One region of the Rhizobium sp. CC1099 genome, then DNA from elsewhere that is predicted to be linked to it. Evidence: riboswitches for the same ligand, from Rfam matches in the RefSeq annotation. Region 1 holds a riboswitch; each other region holds the start of a gene.
What was found. A riboswitch is a leader RNA that binds a small molecule or an ion and turns the genes downstream of it on or off. The one in region 1 is predicted to bind cobalamin.

Region 1 (8,031 bases):
TTGCCGAGCGGCGGCAGGTGATCGCCCCAGAGTACGATGATCGTTTCGCGCTCACGCTTCGAGGCCCAATCCATCAGCATCTTGAGACTGTCGTCAGCTTCCTTCACGCCCTGCGTATAGGTCGCAAGCGTCGCACGGTCGGCCTCCGGAATGTTGCCGCGGATGCCGATCGTGTTGCGTGCATAGCGATACGGCTCGTAGGGACCATGTCCCTGCAAGGTGACAGCGAAGAAGAAGAACGGCTTATCGAGGCCGTCGCCCTCGCGCATGATCTCCTTCATCAGGGAATCGTCGGAGGCAAAGATGCCGCGCTTTTCCATCGGCGGCATCGTTTCTTCGGTCCGGAACTCCTCGAAACCGAAATCCTTGTAGACCTGGTTTCGGTTCCAGAACCAGCCGCTGAAGGGGTGCAGGGCGCGGGCGATATAGCCTTCGCCGCGGAAGAAGGTGGCAAGCGAGGGCACGTCGCTGCGGACATATTGCTGGTAAGGAATGCTGCCATAAGGCAGGAAGGCATTCGAGAAGCCGGTCAGTGCCTCGAATTCGACATTGGCGGTCATGCCGCCGAATTCCGGCGAGAAGACGTAGCCGGACTGCGCGGCGCGGACGTTCGGCATCGGATCGGCGCTGAATGAGAGGTTTTTCAACCTCATCGGATCCCAAAAGGACTCGCTCATCAGCATGATGATGTCCGGCTTTTCTTCCGGGCCGGTTAGATAGCCGTAGTTGCGCGAGGGGATCGCGTCGAGCGCATCGGCGTTGAGACCGGCGGGCGCTGCGACATCGGCCATCGGGATGTTGAAGAGGAAGGCCAGTATGAAGCCGTTGCTGCGGTAGTTCTCCTTCTGGTCCCACATCATCGGTACCACCTGCAGGCGGTCGCGAATGTAGGAATATTGCGAATAGTCCATGAGCGAGGCGAAGGCCGCTATCACCGGCAACCCGAGGCAGAGGTGGCGCAGGCGCGCCTGGCGAGAGAGTTTCGGGAAGTTCTGCCAGGCATAACGCCATGCGAAAACGATGCCTGCGGTGGAAAGCACGATGCCGACGAGAAGTGCTGTGGCGGTCCACGGGCTGTCTCGCACCATGACCGGCAGCAGCTCCATGATCTGACGGGTAAAGAGTACGTCGGACGGATAGAAGGGGTCGGAGAGAAAGTGCTGCTTCTGATTGGAGACAAAGGCCGGGATCAGGAAAAGCGGGATCAATACCAATGCCGATTGGTAGCGCCGTCCAAATACGGCATCGAGGGTCAACATCACGATCGTCAGCATGGCGACGGTCGTCATGCCGGGCCTAACCGTCGATGTCAGGAACTCGCCGACATCGGTCAACGTGCCGCGCGCAATCCACTCGACGGTGATAACGCTGAGGAAAGCGAGAGAAAACGAAAATACGATGCCGATTGCCGCGCGCGCTGCGGGAGACTGAACATTCGACCCGAAACCGGCGGAAAGCAGTGCTGCTTTTCTGGCCGGTACGGACTTCATTATCAACGCAATCAACGGCATACTCCGACGTCATAAAATCTTCACCGAAGTGTCACATGCCTGTCATGAACGCTAGATGAACTTTTCGGTTTCCCGGCCTTTCCCTATGGTTTGAGTTTTTCGCCCGGCAGACCCCGCGGCTTTTCATGGCGCGGGCAATTGAAGCGGCGGGCGGCCCGCGCTAAATGGATGACATGACACAGGAAAACGCTCCTTTGAATACGCTCCAGATTGCCGTTGCCCAGTTGAACCCGACAGTCGGCGATGTCGCCGGAAACCTTGCCAAAGCTCGTGAGGCACGCGCCGATGCGGCCCGCCAAGGCGCGGATCTGCTGCTTCTGACGGAGCTTTTCATTTCCGGTTATCCGCCGGAAGACCTCGTGCTGAAACCGGCCTTTCTGAGGGCCTGCCTGAAGGCGGTCGAGGACCTCGCGGCCGATACCGCAGACGGCGGCCCCGGCGTCATCGTCGGCTTCCCGCGGCAGGGAAAGACGGGGCGGCATAACTCGGTTGCAGTTCTCGACGGCGGCCAGATCCTGGTGCTGCGTGACAAGATCGACCTGCCGAACTACGGCGAGTTCGACGAGAAGCGCGTCTTTTCCGAAGGATCGATGCCGGGGCCGGTGAATTTCCGCGGCGTGCGGATCGGCGTGCCGATCTGCGAAGAGATCTGGAACGATCTCGGCGTCTGCGAGACACTCGCCGAAAGTGGCGCCGAAATCCTGCTGGTGCCGAACGGTTCACCCTATTATCGCGGCAAGGTCGACGTGCGCCATCAGGTGGCGCTCAAGCAGGTGATCGAAACCGGCCTGCCGCTAATCTTCGCCAATCAGCTCGGCGGCCAGGACGAACTCGTCTTCGACGGTGCGAGTTTCGCCTTCAATGGCGACAAATCGCTGGCCTTCCAGATGAGCCAGTTCGAAACCGCGCTGGCGGTGACGACCTGGAAGCGCGGCGAAAACGGCTGGCGCTGTAGCGAAGGCCCGATGTCACGTATTCCCGAGCCCGACGAGGCCGACTATCGCGCCTGCCTGGTCGGTTTCCGCGATTATGTGAATAAGAACGGCTTCAAGAATGTCGTCCTCGGCCTCTCCGGCGGCATCGACTCGGCGATCTGCGCGGCGATCGCCGTCGATGCGCTCGGCGAGGAGCGCGTCCGAACGGTGATGCTGCCGTATCGCTACACGTCAACCGATTCGCTGAAGGATGCGGCCGACTGCGCCAAGGCGCTCGGATGCCGCTACGACATCGTGCCGATCGAGGAGCCGGTGAAGGGCTTCACCTCGGCGCTCTCGCCGCTGTTCGAAGGAACCGATAGCGGCATTACCGAGGAGAACTTGCAGAGCCGGGCGCGCGGCACGATCCTGATGGCGATTTCCAACAAGTTCGGTTCCATGGTGGTCACGACCGGCAACAAGTCGGAAATGTCGGTTGGATATGCGACGCTCTACGGCGACATGAACGGCGGCTTCAATCCGATCAAAGACCTCTACAAAATGCAGGTCTATGCGCTGTCGCGCTGGCGCAATGGTCATGTGCCGCCGGACGCGCTGGGGCCGTCCGGCGAGGTGATCCCGCAGAACATCATCGACAAGGCGCCGTCCGCCGAGCTTCGCCCGGACCAGACGGACCAGGATTCGCTACCGCCTTATCCGGTGCTCGACGACATCCTCGAATGCCTCGTCGAGAAGGAGATGGCGGTCGAGGAGATCCTCGCGCGTGGGCATGATGTGGCGACCGTCCACCGCGTCGAGCATCTGCTCTATCTCGCCGAATACAAGCGCCGGCAGTCGGCTCCGGGCGTGAAGATCACCAAGAAGAACTTTGGGCGCGATCGCCGCTACCCGATCACCAACCGGTTCCGCGACCGGTAACCCAAAATCCTGGAGGATGCATGCGCAGTTCGGTCGAGATCTATAATATCCGCACCGGGGAAAGCCGGATTGTCGTCCAGACGGAAAAGCTGATCGAGGCGCCGAATTTTTCGCCCGATGGCGCGTATATGCTGTTGAATGGCGACGGGTTGCTTTACCGGCTGCGGCCGGACGGCTCCGGCGGCCTCCAGCAGGTCGATACGGATTTTGCGACGCAGTGCAATAACGATCACGGCATTTCGCCGGACGGGACACAAATCGTCATTTCGGACAAGACGGAATTCGGCAAGTCGGCGATCTATATTCTGCCGGCGGCTGGCGGGACGCCTCAGCTGATTACCGACAATCTGCCCTCCTATTGGCACGGCTGGTCGCCGAACGGAAAGGAGCTCGCCTATTGCGGCATTCGCGACGACGTCTTCGACATTTATACGATTTCCGTCGATGGTGGCCCCGAAAAGCGGCTGACGCATGGCGAGGGGCGAAACGACGGGCCGGATTATTCGGTCGACGGGAAATGGATCTACTTCAACTCCAGCCGCACCGGTCTCATGCAGATCTGGCGCATCCATCCGGATGGAACCGGCCTGGAGCAGGTGACGCACGACAATTACGGCAACTGGTTTGCGCATCCTTCACCGAAGAACGACAAGGTGCTGATCCTTTCCTACGATCCGGAGGTCTTCGATCATCCGCGCGACCTTGATGTGCGGCTGCGGCTGATGGACATGGACGGCGACAACCTGACTACGCTGTTCGAGCTCTTCGGTGGGCAGGGCACGATCAATGTACCCTGCTGGTCACCGGATGGTGACGAATTTGCCTATGTGCGTTACTTCCCGGAGACTTGAACGAGGCGCCGACTCAGGAGATAGAGACTGCCGTCAGGTGCCTGCATCCAGCAGGAGAATCGGGAATCCGGTGAAGGACCGGAACGTGCCCAACGCTGTGAGGCTGACGCTTGCTGCAACAATGGCCACTGGCATCTGCCGGGAAGGCTGCAGAAAGCGGGTGACGCCAAGTCAGAAGACCGGCCTGGCAAGATAGACCGAACCGCGCGGACGGCGGCGAGGTTTTGACGCTTCCCGCGCTGCGGTGCGGGTGCTCAAGCATTGTTGGGGATTTAACGATGCAACTTGATCCTTTCGCCCGCGCGCTGGTGCCGGCCGGCGAGTTCTCCGAACACGACCGGGCCTCGGTCTATAGAGCCATCGAAACGCGCCGCGACGTGCGCGACCAGTTTCTGCCCGATCCTCTGCCCGACGATCTGGTGTCGCGGCTGCTTGGGGCAGCGCATGCCGCGCCGTCGGTCGGTTTCATGCAGCCCTGGAATTTCATCGTGATCCGCGATCCGAAGGTGCGCCAGGCCGCGTGGCAGGCGTTTTCGCGCGCCAACAAGGAAGCGGCCGAGATGTTTGAAGAGGAGCGGCGGGATATGTACAGAAGCCTGAAGCTCGAAGGCATCCGCAAGGCACCGCTCAGCATCTGCGTCACCTGCGATCCGGACAGGGCAGGGCCGGTCGTCATCGGCCGCACCCACAATCCGCGTACGGATGTCTATTCGACCGTCTGCGCCGTGCAGAACCTGTGGCTTGCGGCCCGGGCCGAAGGCATCGGGGTCGGCTGGGTCAGCATCTTCCACGATGCGGATATTCGGGAACTGCTCGGCATTCCGGAGCGGATCGAGATCGTCGCCTGGCTTTGCCTCGGTTATGTCGATCAGCTTTACACCGCGCCGGAACTGGCCGTGAAAGGCTGGCGACAGCGCCTGCCGCTGGAAGAACTGGTCTTCTCCGACCGATGGGGAAGCCAGTAGCGCCGCGTCAGTTCTGCTGCGGCTGCGGTCCGGGCGTTGCGGGGTTCTTGAGATCGATCGCGCCCTGATCGCCGGCGAGAAACTGCGGACCGACCTGGCGGACTTTGCTGTTCGCCGGGTCATAAGGGCGGTCCGGCACCTGCGGCTGCGGGGCAGGCGTGGATGCGGCGCCCGATGGCGGCTTCGTCTTGATACTGGTGATCGAGCCTTTCCTCGGCGGTTCGCTGATCGCCTGATTCTTGCGCATGTTCTCGTAATAGGCAGAGAGATTGCAGAAACAGGAGGACTTTTGGCCGGGCGCGCGGTTCTTGTAGGCAAAGGCATTCTGCATGGCGCTGTAGGGCGCACCGGTCGAGGCCGAGATCATGTTTGCGGCTTCGGTATTCGAGATGTCTTGATAGAAAAGCTCCGTCTCGATACCGGGGCACATTTTCGAACACGTCGCTGCGTCGCGGTTGAAATCGATCGATGTTGCATTCGTGGTGATCGGGAAGAAGCCGCCGTCGCAGGTGCGCACGCACATGGTGCTGACATGCGACATGAGCTCGCCGCGCGGCACGCCATATTGCATGTCGCCGTGTTCGCCTTCTCCAAGCGGAATGAAGGTATCGCTCCGCATCGCCTGTTCTTCGGGACTTGGTGCCGGCGCATAGGCCTGCGGATCCGGCGCATAGTCGAGCTCGTCGTTGCAGCCGTTGTCTTCGAGCGCCGCCATCAGCTCGCGGCGCACGCGATAATCGGCGCCGCCCTGATCGCGCAGTTCGTTGCGCCGCTCCTGCAGGTATCGAATGTTGTCGACCATGCGCGCCTCGGACTGCTGCAGCTCGCTGCAATAATCCGCATTCTCGCCGCCGATCACGACCATGCTGTCCATCGAGCAGCCGTAGCCGCGAAGGTCGTTGCGGACTTTACGAAGCTCGAGATTCTGCTCGGCGATCGCGCTCGCATATTGGCGGACTTCGGGGCCGTTGCCGATGACATGGGGCAGATCGGCGATGCGGCCGCGCAGGTCGTCACAGATCGCATGCGTCTGCGCGGCAGCAGGCGCGGCCAAGGCAAGCAGGATCGCAAGGGTCAGGTTTCGGCGTTTCACGGCATCATCCCGCAGCAAGGTCAGGCCAGAGCACGGCGTGACATTCGCCGCATCCCGGCTTTCTAACCTGCTTCCGTTAACAAGCTGGCGACGCAATTGTAACGCATTTTCGCATTTTGCGACAACTTACGCCGGCTGAGAAGCCTCGACGACGGCAAGCGCGGCCATGTTGACCACGCCGCGCGAGGTGACCGAAGTCGACAGGATATGCGCAGGCTGTGCGGTCCCCAGCAGAATCGGGCCGACATGGAGCGCATCCATCATGGTGCGGACGAGGCCGAGCGAGATGTTGGCGGCATCGAGGTTCGGGAAAAGCAATAGGTTGGCTTCGCCGGCAAGCGAACTATCCGGCATGGCGCGCTTGCGCAGCGCTTCCGACAGTGCAGAACCGGCTTGCATTTCACCATCGACCTCCAGATCGGGTGCTTGTTCGCGCACGAGCTGCAGGGCATCGCGCATCTTGCGTGCGCTCTCGGAGTTTCGGGAGCCGAAATTCGAATGGCAGATCAGCGCGGCCTTCGGCGTAATGCCGAAGCGGCGAACCTCCTGGGCCGCGAGAACGGCGATCTCGGCGATTTCCTCATGTGTCGGATTGTAGTTCACGAAGGTATCGGCGAAGAAGACCGGCCCTTTCTGGGTGATCAATAGGCTGAGACCGGCGAAGGTGCAGGCACCTGGCCGCTTGCCGATGATTTGGCCGACGTCTTTCAGGTGGCGGTCGAAGCGGCCTTCCACGCCGCAGATGAGGGCATCCGCCTCGCCGCGCTTCACCGACAAGGCGCCGATAACCGTGTTGTTGGTGCGCACGATCGTGCGGGCGGCTTCCGGATTGATGCCGGCGCGGCCGACGAGGGCGAAGTAGTCTTCGACATAGTCGCGGTAGCGCGGGTCGTCTTCGGGATTCACCACGGCGAAATCGATGTTCGGGCGAATGCGGATGCCGAACCGCTTGAGGCGAGCCTCGATGACCGAGGGGCGGCCGATCAGAATCGGCTCGCCGGTCTTTTCCTCCAGCAGAACCTGAGCCGCGCGCAGGACGCGCTCGTCTTCTCCCTCCGCGAAGATGACGCGTTTCTTCTCAGAAAGCTTGGCGCTGGTAAAGATCGGCTTCATGACGAAGCCCGAACGCCAAACGAAGCGATTCAACTGATCGAGATAGGCGTCGAAATCGGCAATCGGCCGCGACGCGACGCCCGTCTCGGCGGCGGCCTTGGCGACAGCCGGGGCGATGCGCAGGATGAGACGCGGATCGAAGGGCGAAGGAATGAGGTAATTCGGACCGAAGACAGGCGTCTCGCCGGAATAGGCGCGGGCCGCGACGTCCGACACTTCCTCGCGGGCAAGCCCCGCGATGGCCTTGACGGCCGCCATCTTCATTTCTTCGTTGATGGCGGTGGCGCCGCAATCGAGCGCGCCGCGGAAGATATAGGGGAAGCAGAGGACGTTGTTCACCTGGTTCGGGAAGTCCGAGCGGCCGGTGCAGATCATTGCGTCCGGGCGGGCGGCCCGCGCGAGGTCTGGCATGATTTCAGGGGTCGGATTGGCGAGAGCCATGATGAGCGGCTTGTCCGCCATCTGTGACAGGAGGTCGGGCTTCAGGACACCGGCAGCCGAAAGGCCAAGGAAAACATCGGCGCCGCCGATATTGTCGGCGAGCGTACGCATCTTACTTTTCTGTGCATAGACAGCCTTCCATTCGTCCATCAGTTCGGTGCGGCCTTCATAGACGAGGCCTTCGATATCGTGGACCCAGATGTT
Region 2 (8,031 bases), 140 kb from region 1:
AGCTCTCGGCCCGCGTCAACGGCGGCGTGAGGTGATCGATGATCACGGCGCTCGAGCGCCGCTTGGCCTGCGTGCCTTCGCCCGGGTCGTTGATGATGAAGGGATAGAGATGTGGCAGCGGGCCGAGGATCGCTTCCGGATAACATTCCGAAGACAGCGCCAGCGCCTTGCCCGGCAGCCATTCCAGATTGCCGTGCTTGCCCATATGGATCACGGCATCGGCGCCGAATTCCTCGCGGAGGAAGGCATAGAAGGCGAGATAGCCATGCGGCGGCACGAGGTCCGGTGAATGGTAGCTTTCCTTCGGATCGATGTTGTAGCCGCGTGCAGGCTGGATGCCGATGAGGAGATTTCCGAAGCGGGTGAAAGGCAGGGCGAAACTGCCGTCCGTGAAATAGGGATCGGACGCCGGGTCCCCCCAGCGGGCGGCAATCTCGTCTTGAATCTTTTTCGGAAGAGATGCGAAGAACGCTTTGTACCCATTCAAGCAAAGCGTCTCGCGGATCACCTTGCCATCGTGTCCGGAATTGGTCGGCCCCTCGGCGAGGTGCCGCATCAGCGCATCGCCATCGGCCGGGAAACCGGAAACAGCGTAACCCGCATCCCGCATCGCCTTCAGCACCTCGATCGTGCTGGCTGGCGTATCGAGGCCGACGCCGTTGCCGAGGCGTCCGTCACGGTTTGGGTAGTTTGCAAGCACCAGCGCGATGCGCCGCCCCGCAAGCTGCCTGTTTCGGAGGCGCGCCCAGTTGGCGGCGAGTTTCGCCGTATAACGCATGCGATCGGTATCCGGCTCGCTGGCGACGATATTGGCCTCGACGGCCGCGTCGTAACGGGCGGCAGACTTGAACGAAACGGCCCGCGCCAGCACGCGGCCATCGACCTCCGGTAGCGCGACGTTCATGCCGAGATCGCGGGCGGAAAGGCCTTGCGATGACGAGGCCCACGCCTCCTTGGATGTGGCGGAGAAAATCGCCTGGAGAACGACGGCGCCGTTTGTTTCAAGCACGCTCGGCGCGCGATCGGCGCCGGGCGCAGACACGGCAAAGCCGGTGGTGTTGATCACCACCTCGGGCGGCGCTTCTGCAAAGATGCGCTCGAGAATGCCGGTCGACAGCGGATCCTTGAGGCTATAGGCGAAGATCGGCAGAGGGCGCAGGCCTTCCGCCGCCAGCGCTTCGATGAGCGCTTCGACGGGGGCCGTTTCGCCGCTTTGCACGAGCGCGCGGTAGAAGCTGATGGCGACGGTGGGTTTGAATCCGGCCTCTTCCTTCGAGTTTGGGATACCGCACGCGGAAACAACTTTCCACTCCTCAACCCCAATCACACCTCGACCCGGCCACCAGATACCCGCCTTCATCAGCGGCGCAGCCGCGCCCGGCTTCTCATCGCCGGAGAGCATCGCCGTCGCGTAATCGAGAAAGCTTCGCGAATTCCCGTCGCCGCCTTCGATCAGATAAGCCCAGAGCGCGTTGAGATCGTCGAGCGGCACGTTCGAAAACGGCGTCAATCCCGCATCCGGCTTCGAATCCCCAGGCAGCACCGCAATCATCGCACCATGCCGCGCCGCGCAGGCATGCAGCGCCTCCAGCGCGTAGTGGAAGTAGCTCGCGCCCCCAAGCGCCCGGACGATGATCAGCTTTGCGCACCTCGCCGTGCGCTCGATATAGGCATCGACGGACATTGGGTGCTTGAGGCTCATCAGGCTGGCGAGCCGGAGCGTGAAAGGCCTTCCGCCTTGCGCGTGAGCCGCGGCGATCGCCGCAAGCTCCGTATCCGCCGCAGACAAAAACAGGATATCGGCGGGCGATTGGCCGAGGTCGATCGCCTCGTCGCCGTCGCTGATCGTTCCTCTCTGGGCAAGAAGCAGATGCATGGCCGAGCCTTAGACGAGTGCCTGGATGGCCTTGCGGACGGTGTTCTGATCCATCTCGTGCAATCCGATCACCACAAGCCGTGTGCCGCGCGCTTCGCCCGGCGCCCAAGCGCGGTCGAAATACTGGTCGATACGGCTGCCGACGGCCTGGACCTGCAACCGCATCTGCTTGCCCGCGACATCGGCAAAGCCCTTCAGGCGCAGAACATCGTGCTCGGCAATCACGCCTTTCAGCTTCTCGGTGAAGCCTGCCGGATCGTCGATCGGGCCAAGGTCGACCACGAAGCTGTCGAACTCGTCGTGATCGTGCGGCGTGCCGTCCTCATGCTCCAGCTCGTGATGAGACTTGCGGTTGCCGATGTCCTCTTCAGTACCGATGCCGAGGCCGAGCAGCACGCTTGCCGGAACCTCGCCGTTCCTCGCCTCGATCATCGCCGGCTTGCGGGCGATGCGGGAGGCCACTTCGTGGCGCACGCGGCTGAGCCCTTCGCCGTCAAGGAGATCGGTCTTGTTGAGCACGATGAGGTCGGCGCAGGTCAGTTGGTCCTCGAAGAGTTCTTCGATCGGGCTTTCATGATCGAGCGAGGCGTCGTCTGCGCGGCGCGCATCCACCGCATCGTGATCGTCGGCAAAACGGCCGGCCGCGACGGCCGCGCTGTCGACGACGGTGATGACGCCATCGACAGTCACTTCGCTGCGGATATCCGGCCAGTTGAAGGCGGCAACGAGCGGCTGCGGCAGGGCAAGGCCGGAGGTTTCGATGACGATGTGATCCGGACGCTGGGCGCGCTCGAGAAGCTTCGTCATCGTCGGAATGAAATCGTCGGCAACGGTGCAGCAGATGCAGCCGTTGGTCAATTCGATGATATCGTCCTCAGTGCAGTTTTCCGCGCCGCAGCCCTTCAATACATCGCCATCGACGCCGAGATCGCCGAACTCGTTGATGATCAGCGCGATCTTCTTGCCGCCGGTGTTGGAAAGCAGGTTGCGGATCATCGTCGTCTTGCCGGCGCCGAGGAATCCGGTGATGACGGTTGCGGGGATCTTCTGCTGGCTCATAGGTTCAACCCTTCATTTTCAGCGGCAAACCGGCCGCGATGAAATACACTTCCGCGGCTTCCGCCGCTATCATCTGGTGCAGCCGTCCGGCATGGTCGCGGAAATCCCGGGCCATGCGGTTCTCCGGCACGATGCCGAGGCCGACTTCATTGGAAACGATGACGAGCCGCGCTCTTGCCTTCGGCAACCAAGCGGCAAGTGCTGCGAATTCCGCTGCCATGTCGCGCTCCTCCATGATCAGATTGGTGACCCAGAGCGTCAGACAATCGACGAGGATCGCCCGGCCCTCGCGGTCGATAATGGAAAGACGGGGGACGAGCTCCAGCGGCTCCTCATGCGTCGTCCAGAGTGGGCCGCGATCGGTTTTGTGGCTCTCGATCCGCTGACGCATCTCCTCGTCCCAGGCCCGGCCCGTCGCGACGTAGTGGCGCTCAAGCCCGCTATCGGCAATCAGCTGCTCAGCAAAACGGGATTTGCCGGAACGCGCGCCGCCGAGGACGAAGGCGGTGCCGCATGTGGGATGAGTCATCTGGAGGCCTGCGGCGTAAGAAACGGCGCTGCCGAGGTATGGCGCAGCCAACCCTCATTCCTGTGCTTGTCACAGGAATCCAGTGCCCCCAAGTCCTTGGGCGCGGAAGACACCCTCGAGATGGCTGTTTCATTTACGGCGCGGACGCGCCGTGGCGGGTTTCTTGTGACAATCCTCGGGTTAAACCCGAGGACAGGAATGCGGGAAGTCGAAAGTGCGGTGTCCCGCAAAGACGCCACAAAATGCGGCATGGAATTCCATCGTTCAGCCATGACAACCTCCGTGCTGGCAGCGGGGAACAATGCCCCAGAATGGGCTCTTCGCCCGGCACGCATGGCAGGTCTCCTGGCTCGCGGGTGTCGGCCGACCGGGGCGACCATCTAAGGTCGCCCCTGATCGCGCCAGTGGATCTTCCTCGCCTTCCCGGCTGCATTCTCGTGAAAAGGCGGACGATTCGTAGAAATAGAGGCGTCCTGCCCCGGCTGATCACAATGCATTTCCAGTGGCTTTTCCGGCGCCCCAGCCACTTCACCTGATCCGCAACATGCGAAAGGAGCCGTGAAATGGCCTGAACGCCGGACGGAAGACCCTGACCGCTCTACAGTCGCGGGGTCGGCTGTGATAAAGACGCCCGGCTTGGGTCCGTCCCTTCACATTCCCTTTTCATCCGGAACGGCATCTGCCGTCCCGGAACCATCCGTAAGTATATTCATCGTTAGGCAAGCCGCCTTCCGAAGTCAATTGCGGGCACCCAAATGAAACCGGCGGCGAACAGCTTCCAATTCGCGGTGCCTTTCGCGCCGGGCTTTCGCCACATTTCGGGAGCAAGCGCCCCTCTCGCCCTTGACGCTGTTGGCCGCCACCTAGTTCTTTGCATATGCTCACGAAATTGAATTTCCCGCGCCTCTACCGGCTCTACCGCCTGCTCGACGCCGGGCGGCTTCGTGCGCTTGCCCGCCGCAGTGAAATGGGCATGGTCTTCGCCGGGATCGCCGTCGGCGTGACGTCGGGCCTGGCTGTCACCGGCATGAGCCTCCTCTCGCGCGAGCTGCATCGCTTGATCTTCGGCATCAGCGACATCGAACGGCTGAGTTCATCGCAGACAAACGACAAATTCCTGCTTCTGATGGCGCCGGTCTGCGGCGGGATGCTGCTCGGCCTTCTGTTTTTCATTCTCGCGCGAACCCGCAAGAAGCCCATGATCGATCCCATCGAAGCGAACGCTTTGCATGGCGGACGGCTGTCGCTGACGGATAGCATCATCGTCGCCGTGCAGAATCTGGTTTCGAACGGCTTCGGCGCCTCCGTCGGCCTCGAGGCGGGCTATGTCCAGCTCGCGGCGGGTATCGCCTCCAAGCTCGGACTGAAGCTGCAGCTCCGCCGTGCAGACCTGCGCGTCCTTGTCGGCTGCGGCGCCGCCGGTGCGATCGCCGCGGCCTTCAATGCACCACTGACAGGCGCCTTCTATGCATTCGAGCTCATCATCGGCACCTACACGATCGTGTCGCTGACGCCGGTCGTCGTTTCCGCGCTCGTCTCGACGCTCGTCGCGCGCCTGCTGGCGGGAAGCGATTTCATGATCGATGTCGGGGAGTTCGGCACGGTGGTTCCGGCTGATTATATCCCTGCCCTGTTGCTTGGCGCCTTCAGCGCCGGCGTCGGCATCCTGATCATGCAGGGCGTAGCCTTCATCGAGGAGCTGGCGCGCAAAAGTTCGGTTCCGACGCCGCTTCGCCCGGCGCTCGGCGGCATCGTCGTCGGCCTTCTGGCGATGATTACGCCGCAGGTGCTTTCGGCGGGCCATGGCGCGCTGCATCTGAACCTTGGCCGTGATGTTGCCGTCCCGGTCCTGGTCGGTCTTCTCCTGCTGAAATCCTTCGCATCGGCGATCTCCATCGGTTCCGGCTTCAGGGGCGGCCTCTTCTTCGCCTCACTCTTCATGGGCGCTCTGCTCGGCAAGCTTTTCGCCTATGCTGCCCCCTATTTCGCCCATGCGACGCTGACGCCCGTGATCTATGCCGTGGTCGGCATGAGTTCGCTCGCCGTTGCGGTCATCGGAGGGCCGCTGACGATGACGTTCCTGGCGCTCGAGATAACCGGGGACTTTCCGATCACCGCGCTGGTACTTGCGGCCGTCATCACCTCGTCGCTCGTCGTGCGCAACACGTTCGGCTACTCCTTCGCGACATGGCGTTTTCATCTTCGTGGCGAAAGCATCCGCAGCGCCCATGATGTCGGCTGGATCCGCAATCTGACGGTCGACAAGCTGATGCGCTCGGACGTGAAAACGGCGAAGGTCAGCATCACGATTGATGATTTCAAGAAGGCCTGCCCGATCGGATCGAGGCAGCGCGTCATCCTCGTCGACGACTCCGACAAATATGCCGGCATCGTGCTCGTTCCGGAAATCTACGCGAGCCCGGTTGCCACCGACGACGAGGGCAAGGATCTGAAGGATTTCATCCGTTACCGGAACGACTTCCTGCAGCCGCAGATGAACGCAAAGCAGGCGGCGGCGATATTCGACAAGACGGAGAGCGAAGCACTCGCCGTGCTCAGCAATCTGATCGAGCGCCGCGTCGTCGGCCAGCTCAGCGAAAGCTATACGCTGCGCCGCTACAGCGAAGAGCTCGACCGCAGGCGCCGCGAGGTCTCCGGCGAAATCTAGCCGAGAAGCCCGGCCAGCCAGCCTTTGTCGAGATGGGTTTCGAGTTCGTCCGCGACCTCGTCGAGCGCCTGGTCGACGCTTTGACGGTAGCTCCGCCGTTCGCCGGATAGGCCGAAGCTCTCGAGAAGCTTGCCGCGATAGGCATCGCTGCCGAAAAGGCCGTGCAGATAGGTGCCCATGATCCGGCCGCCAGCAGATACCGCGCCATCGGCCACACCGTCGATCACCGCTGATGGCCTGGCGCAGTCCGGCCCGGTCGTGACGCCCAAATGGATCTGGTAGCCGGCAAGCGGAACGCCGTGTTCGGCCGAGACCGCCAGGCTGTTCCGCACGGTCTTTTCTGGCGCCATTTCGGTCTCGACATCAAGCAATCCGAGACCCGGTGTCGCAGTGCTCGCCCCCTCGATGCCGAGCGGATCGCGAACCGTGCGCCCGAGCATCTGATACCCGCCGCAGATGCCTATGACGCGCCCGCCACGCCGGATGTGCGTCTCCAGATCGCGGTCCCAGCCGGCAGCGCGCAGATCACGGAGGTCGGCAATCGTCGATTTCGACCCGGGCAGGATCACCAGCGCTGCATCGCCCGGCAGCCGGTCTCCCGGCTTCACGAAGACGAGCTCGACATCGGGCTCGGCACGCAGAGGATCGAGATCGTCGAAATTGGCGATGCGCGGCAGAACCGGTACGGCGATCTTCAACGCACCGGAGGTGCCCCTGACGAGGCGCTCCAGCACGACGGAGTCCTCCGCCGGCAAGCGGGCGGCGGCCTTCAGCCAGGGCACCACGCCGAAACACGGCCATCCGGTGAAGCGATTGATCGCTGCGTTGCCGTCATCGAAGAGCGAAACATCGCCGCGGAACTTGTTGATGATATAACCGGAAATCATCGCCCGGTCGTCATCCGAAAGGATCGCGTGCGTGCCGGCAAGAGAGGCGATCACGCCGCCACGATCGATATCGCCCACGAGCACGACTGGCACCTTGGCGCGGGTGGCAAAGCCCATATTGGCGATATCGCCGGGACGCAGGTTGATTTCGGCCGGCGAGCCCGCGCCCTCAACGATGACGAGATCGGCGCCTTCCGAGACGATCGCAAAACTCTGCAGGACATGTTCAAGAAGCAGCGGCTTTAACCTCTGGTAGTCACGGGCCTTCGCCTGCCCGAAGACCTTGCCCTGCACGATGATCTGGCTGCCGTTTTCGGATTGCGGCTTGAGGAGAACCGGGTTCATGTGTATCGACGAGGACGTGCGCGCCGCAAGCGACTGCAGCCACTGCGCCCGGCCGATCTCCCCGCCGTCATCGGCAACAGCCGCGTTGTTCGACATATTCTGCGGCTTGAAAGGCTTCACCTTGAGGCCGCGATTGGCCGCAAGCCGGCAAAGCCCGGCAACGAGCACCGTCTTGCCGACATCCGAGCCGGTTCCCTGCAACATGATCGCCTTGGTCATGCGATGAGGCCTACAACGCTGCACGATCCGCGGTCAATCGTCTGTCCGAAATGCGAAAACCGCGCGGGCTGGCGGGCGCGCGCGGTCTGCCGAAAACTCTGGCGTATTCGCCAATACACGGCGAAACTCGTATTCTCCGGGACGCACTACCTGATCCGGAGAAAGCGGCGGTTGTCCCCCGCCGTGGTTCAACTGATAGCGTGACATTCTTACCGGAGTGTTATTGCGGAACTCAGCAATGGTGGATTTTGACCTTTTTTGACATTTTACCGATTCTCGATCCGCATGCAGTTCATTGAGTTCAAGCTCGATGCAGACTTTCGCTCGTGGATCAGTGGGAATATTAGCTCATTCAAATCAGTCGTTTAGCTCAAAAAAATTCGGCCGCAAGCGGATTTCAATTGCCATGTCAAAGGCGTAGGCTGGGATGTAATCGGAATGTCCCAGG
Region 3 (8,031 bases), on a different replicon from region 1:
GCTCAACGCTGACAAGACGACCATCTCCAAGATGCTATCCGTCACCCGGCGCATTCCGGCCGAGATTCTTTCGGCAATTGGCGCAGCCCGCGCAACCGGCCGCGACCGTTGGCATGACCTTTCGGCGAAATTCGAAGAAGACAACGCTGCCGAGCGGGCGATGCTGTTTATCGAAACGCCAGCCTTCGAAGCTGCCGAGCCGGATGCCCGGTTCGACATGCTTGGCGCATTCCTCAGCAAGAAGCCGGCATCAGCCGTCCAGACCGCAACGCCGTCTTCGGCCGTGACCCAGTGGCAGCGCAGGGACGGCTCCGTCAAGGCGAAGATCAAGGATGACGGGAAGCAATTCACCATCGCGCTGAGGGCAGGGAAGGCGTCGGCCTTCGGCACCTATATCGCGGATAATCTCGATCGTCTCTACGAGGCGTTCGAGGATGGCGGGACGACAGGAAAGAACGGAGATCAATAGCAAAAGAAAAGGCCCCCGAACGTTGCCGTAGCGGAAGCCCTCTCTGATCTAGACACCCAGAGAATCACATTTCCGCACAACATAGTCAAGAGTCTCCGGCACCTATTTTCGGTGAGCTGATATCTTTTGCCTTGAAGAAGGCGAAGAAAATGGAAAGCGGAAGTGTGACGACGCCTTTTGGGCGGCGGCCGATGACACTTGGCATGCTCGCAAGTCAGGTCACCAGCCAAAAAATTGAGCCAGGCGCCTCAATCGATAAATGGAAAGTCTATCGTGCGCTTTGTGAAGCCAAGCCTCTGCTCGATATATCCGACAGAGCGCTCACGGTATTGAACGCGCTTTTGAGCTTCTACCCGAAAGGTGAGCTTGCTGCAGATGACAGTCTTGTCGTCTTTCCCTCCAACACCCAGCTCTCGCTTCGCTGCCATGGCATGGCCGAGCAAACGATCCGGCGGCATATGGCCGTCCTCGTCGCTGCCGGCCTCGTGATCCGCAAGGACAGCCCCAACGGAAAGCGCTACGCTCGCAAGAACCGCAATGGCGGGATCCACGAAGCTTTTGGCTTCTCACTCGCCCCTTTGCTTGCGCGCGCCTGCGAAATCGAACGCCTGGCCGCGAAAGTCTCTGCCGACCGCCTCTACATCCAAACGCTCAAGGAACGTCTCACGCTCACCCGCCGCGACATCTCAAAGCTTGTCCACGCAGCGATCAGTGAAGAGCTTCCCGGAGACTGGCAAGCGGTCAACACACGCTTTCACGATATCCTGAACCAATTGCCGCGCGGAGCTGGTGCCCATGCGGTTGCATCCACCTTGGATCTCCTCGACGCATTGCGCGATGAAATCGTCAAGCGACTGGAAATACAAATTAAAACGGACAATCTGAGCGCCAATGACTCACAAAATGAGCGGCACATACAGATAACAGAATCCGAATCTAATCTTGATTCTGAAGCCGATGTTGAAACTGGAACCCCTGAGTTGACTGCAGTAAACTCGCCAATGATCGATCCGGCAAACGACAGCGACGCTGAGCTCCCTCAACCACAGGCAAGAACCAACACCGTATCGACGATATTTCCGCTCTCCCTCGTCCTGCAGGCATGCCCGGAAGTGCGTAGCTATGGTCCTGCCGGAACTGTCAGAACTTGGCAGGACCTCATTGCCGCAGGAGCTATCGTCAGTTCAATGCTTCATATCAGTCCCTCAGCATACAGGGACGCCTGCAGGGTCATGGGTCCGCAAGCTGCCTCAGCCGTGCTGGCCTGCATTTTCGAACGGTCGGGGACGATAAATTCAGCCGGCGGTTATTTGCGCGACCTCACGCGGCGCGCCCAACGCGGCGAGTTTGCGATCGGATCGATGTTGATGGCGCTTGCAAGGACACGGGAACATCATGACGCCCATCATTGAGTTGACTGCAGTAAACTCACACTTGACCGGCCCCAAAACGATAGCCCCGCAACCTTTGTCGGCCGACGCCGCATCCACGTTACTTCGGCTCTTCCTCGTTTGCCGGCACGCCCAACGCTGCGAGTTCCGGCCCGGTCGGAACGATCAAAGCCTCGTAGGACATAATGCCCGCCGACGCGCTGATCGTCCAGACGCTGCAATCAATACTTCAGATCCAACCATGCTGCTTCCTCGGGTCTGCAATAGGCAAAGTGTTCCCGCCTCCTTGATGCGGCAGGAGCGATCAACGGAGCCGACGGTGCGACCCTAAACAGCCTGAGGCAACTGATGGAGTTGCGATAGGATCGAAATTCGGAAGTCCTGCAGGGGTGGAGAAGCCGCAGGAGGCGCGTCACTCGTTCAAGCCCGAGAAATCAAGGCATCGCAAGGCCTGAAACAGGGGCCGCAGTGACCGAACGAAATGTCGTGATTGTTTCCGTTAGATGTTGAATAGTCTGTGATAACAAACTGTTAGAGATCGACTAAACTTAATCTGATCTCCCGGAAATCATGCTGCTATGGTACCTAAACGGGGCCTTATGGTCAAGGAAAGCATGTCGTCCAGCGCCGGAGATCGGCAAGATGCGACATCGAAGCATCCTTGCGGCAAAACCGGCGGGATGGACAGGTCGGCGCCAGCCTGGAAGCGGACATCGCTCCAGACGAGGGCCGTCCTTAACGGGTGAGATATTGGATGTAATGCCTGCCGTGAACCGCCGACTTCTCGATATGAGCCCGAACCCCGAATACATCCCGAACGAGCTCTTCGGTCAGAACCGCTTCGGGCGGCCCGGCAGCAACCACGCGGCCGCTATGCAGGACGGCCAGGCTATCGCAGAACATTGCCGCCAGATTGAGATCATGCAATGCGATGACGCTGGTGACCGGAAGCGTCGTGACGAGATCCAGCAGTTCCAACTGATGCTGGATGTCGAGATGATTGGTTGGTTCATCAAGCAGCAGTTCGGTCGGCGTCTGCGCAAGGGCGCGAGCGATGTGCGTGCGTTGACGCTCCCCACCTGACAGTGTGCGCCACAGCTGTAAAGCCTTGGCCGTCATGCCGACCTGTTCCAGTGCCGCATTGACGGCGTCTTCGTCCGTCCTATCCCAGGGGGAGAGCGCGCCTCGATGCGGTGTTCGCCCGAGGCGGACAACATCCTTTACCGAAAGGTCCGCATCGGTTGTCGCTTGCTGTTCGATACGCTGGGCAATCTCGCGACGCGCCATTGTGCTGATATCGCTCTCGCCCAGTCTGATGACGCCGCTCTCAACCTGCCGCAGCCGGCAGATGAGACGCAGCAGGCTCGACTTGCCAGAGCCATTGGGTCCGAGCAGACCAAGCGTCTTGCCCGGCGCAACATCAAGGCTGACGCCATCGACGATCACTGTGCTGCCGGCGCACCAGGCGACGTTGCGCATCGATATGCTCATACCGGCCTCCTTGCCTTGTAGAGAATGAGGGCGAAGACAGGAGCGCCGAAAAGTGCCGTGACCACGCCAATTGGAAGCACCTGCTGCGGGATGATCGTGCGCGAGACGATATCGGCAAGTACCATGAAGATCGCCCCGATCAACGCTGTTGCCGGCAGTAACCGCTCGTGAGCCGGACCGACCAGAAAGCGCGCCGCGTGCGGAATGACAAGACCAACGAAGCCGATCGAACCGACGATGCTGACGACGGCAGCGGTCATCACCGCCGTCAGTCCAAGAAGGGTAAGACGCACGCGCCGCACCGGTACGCCGAGCGCCGCGGCAGAGTCCGTACCGAAGGCAAAGGCATCCAGCACACGTGCGTGAAGCATGCAGATAACAAAGCCGCCGCCGGCAATGGGGGTAACGAGTAAAACATCCGTCCAGCGCACGCCGCTGAGGCTCCCGAGCAACCAAAACATGATACCCCTTGCCTGCTCGGCATTGGCCGAGGTCGTGACGATGTAGGACGTCAACGCATTGAAGAGCTGCGAACCAGCAACGCCTGCCAGGATGATCCGATCGGCGCCGCCGCCTGCGCCTGCGGCCAAAAGGGAGACGAGACCGAAGGCTGCCACCGCACCGAAAAAAGCACCGGTGGAAAGCGTCAGCACGCCGGACCCGATGCCGAGGATCATGATGGCGACCGCGCCGGTCGAGGCGCCCGCCGAAATGCCAAGCACATAAGGTTCGGCAAGCGGATTGCGAAGCAGGGCCTGCAGCATGGCGCCCGTCATCGCAAGAGCCGCGCCGGAACTTGCAGAGACCAGGGCGCGGCTCAGCCGATAGTCCCAGATGATACCCTCATGGATCGGCTTGATTGCGAAGGAGGTGCCGAACATTCGATTTGCAATAGCTTGCGCAATCGTCCGCAGCGGTATGACGATCTCGCCGATCGACACGGCGAGGCCTATCGCCAATGTCAGTGCAGCCATTGAAAGCAGGGACAAGGCGGCAAAGCCGCCCCATCCGTTACGTTGCCCGGCGTCTTTGCTCACTTCGCCAGTCCAAACTGCCGTATGGCTACTGCAAGCGTCTCGATGCCGTCGACAAGGCGGATCGATGGGCTCATTGCCTGCGAGTCCATGACGACCACCTGCTTCTTTTCCACAGCGCTGATCCTGCTTGCCACAGGATCGGTGTTCAGAAACGTAAGCTTGATGGCCGGATCGTCGGCAACGTAGCGGCGACGATCCATCCCGGCGATGACGATGATTGCGGGATTGAGGCCGGCGACCGTTTCCCAGCCGACCAACGGCCATTCCTCGTTCGTGGCAATCACGTTCTTTGCCCCAAGGGCCTGCATGATATAGGCGGGCGCGCCGTTGCGGCCGGCCATGAAGGCTTCCCCGTCGACTTCCTTGCTGGAGAACCAGAATACGACCGGGATATCCCTTACCCTTGCCCCGGCAACGGATGCAATCGCCTTATCCTCACGTTCCTTCAGCCTCGCGACCAATGCCTCGCCGCGGTCCTGAACGTCAAAGATCGCGGCAAGTTCGGTGATCTCCTGATAGATGACCTCGGTCTTCAGCATTTCCTTGCGGACACCATCACCACCCGTCGCATTATCCTTGGCGGCGCAATCGGCCGGCGCGACATAGGTGTTGATGCCAAGCTTCGAAAACTGATCGTAGGTTCCAACCGAGCCGTTCGGGCCGACATGCCACTCGAACTCGGCAGCAACCAGGTCGGGGCCGGTTCCGACCACCGCCTCGAAGCTCGGATCATTGTCGGCGAGCCGCTTGATTTTGCTGTTTTCCGCATCGAATTGTTTGAGCACTGGGCTGAACCAGACAGCCGTGCCTGTGATGCGATCCGCAAGGCCGAGCGACAGTAGGATTTCGGTCATCGCCTGGCCGATCGATACCACCTTGTCCGGCACCCTATTGAAGGTGATGGATCGGCCGCAATTGGCAATTGTCAGGGGGTAGGTGGTCGAAGCGGCAAAAGCAGGTGCAGAAATCGCTGAGGTTGCCAATACCGCGAAGGCAAGGCGCAGAATGAACCGCCGAAGTTTTGGATCGGATGACATGGAAACACTCATAGGGAATTGAGGATGCGTCGGCACGGCGGCCTGATCGCTCCGATGTTGATGGGAAACGCGTAAGGTGGTCGCCGGCCATACGGGCGGGCGAGCCGTCCGGCACGACGGGCTTACCTGCAGCGACTATGGTTTATTGAAAAGAGCGATCCGTTCCGTCTCACGCGGAAGGGGTCTGCGCCGATTAGGGGCGGCAAAAGAAATCATCTCGTCTCCTGTTCCGGGCAACCCCGCCCGTTCAATTGGATCTCTCTTTGACGGCAGGTCTCCTGGCTCGCGGATATACACCGGACCATCTGCCTTCCCGTGAGAACGAGCTCACAGTGGCATGGCGCTTGGCGCCACGAGGATGATCGGCAATCCGCTTACAGTTGCGGGGGCAGCCACGGTCTTGGTCCCTTTTGGGTCGTCCGCACCGTGTTCCCTATTAATCCCCTCGGAGTCTACTTCGGGGAACCGTCGCGCTCAGTTATGCCGAGCGCAGCCGTCTCGTCAAGCCGTTGAGACAAGAGCGATCAATGGACGGCGCCTGATCCCCCGACGGCGACGATGCCGAAAGGCAGTCCCTCAACTGGAAGGGTTCGAACCTCTTTCATGGTCTCAATATCGATCATCCGCACAACGCTATGGCGAGGATCGGTGATGGCAATCTGATCGCCTGCAACTGCGAGCCGGGGGCGCGGATCGCGCCAGTGACCATCCTTGCTGTAAGGCTCGGTGACGCTTGCCGACGTCGTGATCTGACCGCTTAGAATGTCGATAAGATGCAGTTGCCCGTCTTCGGTCAGTACATAGGCATTCTTGACCCGAGTAGGATCGAGCGCGAAATCGATACGGCGGGTCGGCAGGTCGACCAAGCGATACGGTTCGGTGCCGTCTGGGTCGATCAGGGCAATCTTGTCCTCGCCGTAGTTGCCCAGGAAAAATTGCATCACCTTACTGCCGAGCAAGGTCGTCACTTTTCCCTTCGGCAGCTTGTCGCCGTATTCCAGCATTTTAAGTTGCACGGTCTGCTCCTTGCCAGGACGGGCAATCAGGACACCTTCCTCGCAGCCGAAGGCAACGAGCTTTGCCGAGAAGGCTTCTCCGTGCAGCGCCGTGCAGGGCGTGACGTCGCCGACCTGTCTTCCGTTTGCGCTTAGAACCCGTAAACCCAGACGTGGCGGCAGTTCATCCGGTTTGGTTTCCGCCTTGGTATCGGGAACCGAGACCAGCATATTCCGCCCCATGGGCACGGCGACGCCATGGTGAGGTGCCGTCGCGTCTATGAGCTTTTCGGATGCTGTGCCTTCCAGAAGACCTTCTTCGGAAACGAGCTTGGCTTTGCCTTCCCGATCGTAAAACAATACCACGTCGTCGCCATGCATGACGGCGTGGACCGGCCGTTTCCCGTCGAGTGTGGCTTGCAGCAGCAAAGGTGCGGATGTTTCCAGATCGCGATGCTCGCCATGGTCGGAAAGCGTCACACCGGTTTTGATCACCTGGACGGTATTGGCTTCTGATTGAACGGCAAAAACAGTCTGGCCGGAATGACTGGCGGCCAGCGCCGCATAACCCTTTAGCCCAAACTCGCCGATCTGCTCACCGGTCTTGACGTCGAATGAACGAACCATGGGAGCCGTGTGGTCGGCGATGAACAGGCGCCATGTCTGCTTTTCCTCTTCAGCGGAGGCCGGATTCACCAAGAGGCTTGCTGCAAACGCTGCGGCCATCGTCAATCTGGGTATCATCGGAAATCCCTTTTCTGATATGTAATAACATTACATTCTCTAGCGGAGTTCCAAAAACATGTCCAGGCCGTCGGGGCCGAAGGCGATGTAGCGCTCGAGCTGCCCCCCACAAGCCTGCTGCGACCTATGTCCGACGCCGGCCGCGCGTTGGCTCGGCTCGACGAGCGCATCGCCCGCTCGCCAGTCGGGCAGGGTTTTGTCGAACGCTCGCATTTCGCCGACGCCTGCGCCTCGCTTTGGATCGACGGCGAGCTGGTTCATCTGGAAGACCTGGTGCTGCATGATGCCAGTCATGACATCCGCACGCCGACCCATGAACTGACCATCGCCCGCGACGTTCTGAAAACCCGCCGGCGGATTGCGGCCCAGCCGCATGGTTGGGCGCTTCAGTCCCGAGGGACTGCGAAACCTGCGCGGCCAGGGTCACATCGTCGCCGACGGCGGTGCCAGCGAACAATTACCGTCGAAGGTGCTGCCGTGGCCGATGGCGAGCCGATACCCTCTGATGAGGCAGTGAACGGAGGAGGGGAGCGGAGCGATGCTTCTGATCCGCTCGCCACAGAGCTGGCGGCGATCGACGCGGTGCTCGCTCGCTCCGAGGCGGCGCTCACACAGGCTAGTGCGCCCAGCCGCCGGCGGCCGCGAAAAGGATCTGTTCGCTTATGATCTGGATTGGGACGAGGACGAACGGCTCGGCGAATGGCGAGCCGTCCTGCGCGAGCTCGACAGTTCTCCACGCGTGCTGCAGGCGATTGTCGCCCTCGATGCCTGGAATGGTTTGGAGGTCCTGCAGCATGCGCCTTGGCTCGCGGCCGCGGGCAGCGTCATTGCTACGTCAGGCCGGCCTGACGACTGGAGGGCATCTGG

Region 2: it holds a riboswitch for cobalamin, as region 1 does, so the genes downstream of both, cobU (bifunctional adenosylcobinamide kinase/adenosylcobinamide-phosphate guanylyltransferase) here and bluB (5,6-dimethylbenzimidazole synthase) in region 1, are expected to answer to the same signal.
Region 3: it holds a riboswitch for cobalamin, as region 1 does, so the genes downstream of both, QA644_RS21230 (ABC transporter substrate-binding protein) here and bluB (5,6-dimethylbenzimidazole synthase) in region 1, are expected to answer to the same signal.

What each region holds. Positions count from the first base shown of each region.
Region 1 is NZ_CP121641.1:1,878,534-1,886,564, reverse strand. It holds gene QA644_RS09665 (LTA synthase family protein) at 1-1,505, opposite strand, end outside; gene QA644_RS09660 (NAD+ synthase) at 1,685-3,364, shown strand; gene QA644_RS09655 (hypothetical protein) at 3,385-4,215, shown strand; cobalamin riboswitch at 4,234-4,418, shown strand; gene bluB (5,6-dimethylbenzimidazole synthase) at 4,494-5,180, shown strand; gene QA644_RS09645 (DUF2865 domain-containing protein) at 5,188-6,273, opposite strand; gene QA644_RS09640 (NADP-dependent malic enzyme) at 6,400-8,031, opposite strand, start outside.
Region 2 is NZ_CP121641.1:2,016,947-2,024,977, forward strand. It holds gene cobN (cobaltochelatase subunit CobN) at 1-1,876, opposite strand, end outside; gene cobW (cobalamin biosynthesis protein CobW) at 1,886-2,935, opposite strand; gene cobU (bifunctional adenosylcobinamide kinase/adenosylcobinamide-phosphate guanylyltransferase) at 2,940-3,464, opposite strand; cobalamin riboswitch at 3,782-4,177, opposite strand; gene QA644_RS10360 (chloride channel protein) at 4,342-6,132, shown strand; gene QA644_RS10365 (cobyric acid synthase) at 6,129-7,583, opposite strand.
Region 3 is NZ_CP121642.1:1,845-9,875, forward strand. It holds gene repB (plasmid partitioning protein RepB) at 1-469, shown strand, start outside; gene repC (plasmid replication protein RepC) at 619-1,881, shown strand; gene QA644_RS21220 (ABC transporter ATP-binding protein) at 2,596-3,351, opposite strand; gene QA644_RS21225 (iron ABC transporter permease) at 3,348-4,325, opposite strand; gene QA644_RS21230 (ABC transporter substrate-binding protein) at 4,385-5,425, opposite strand; cobalamin riboswitch at 5,676-5,910, opposite strand; gene QA644_RS21235 (hypothetical protein) at 5,950-7,146, opposite strand; partial or broken gene QA644_RS21240 (RHE_PE00001 family protein) at 7,291-8,031, shown strand, end outside.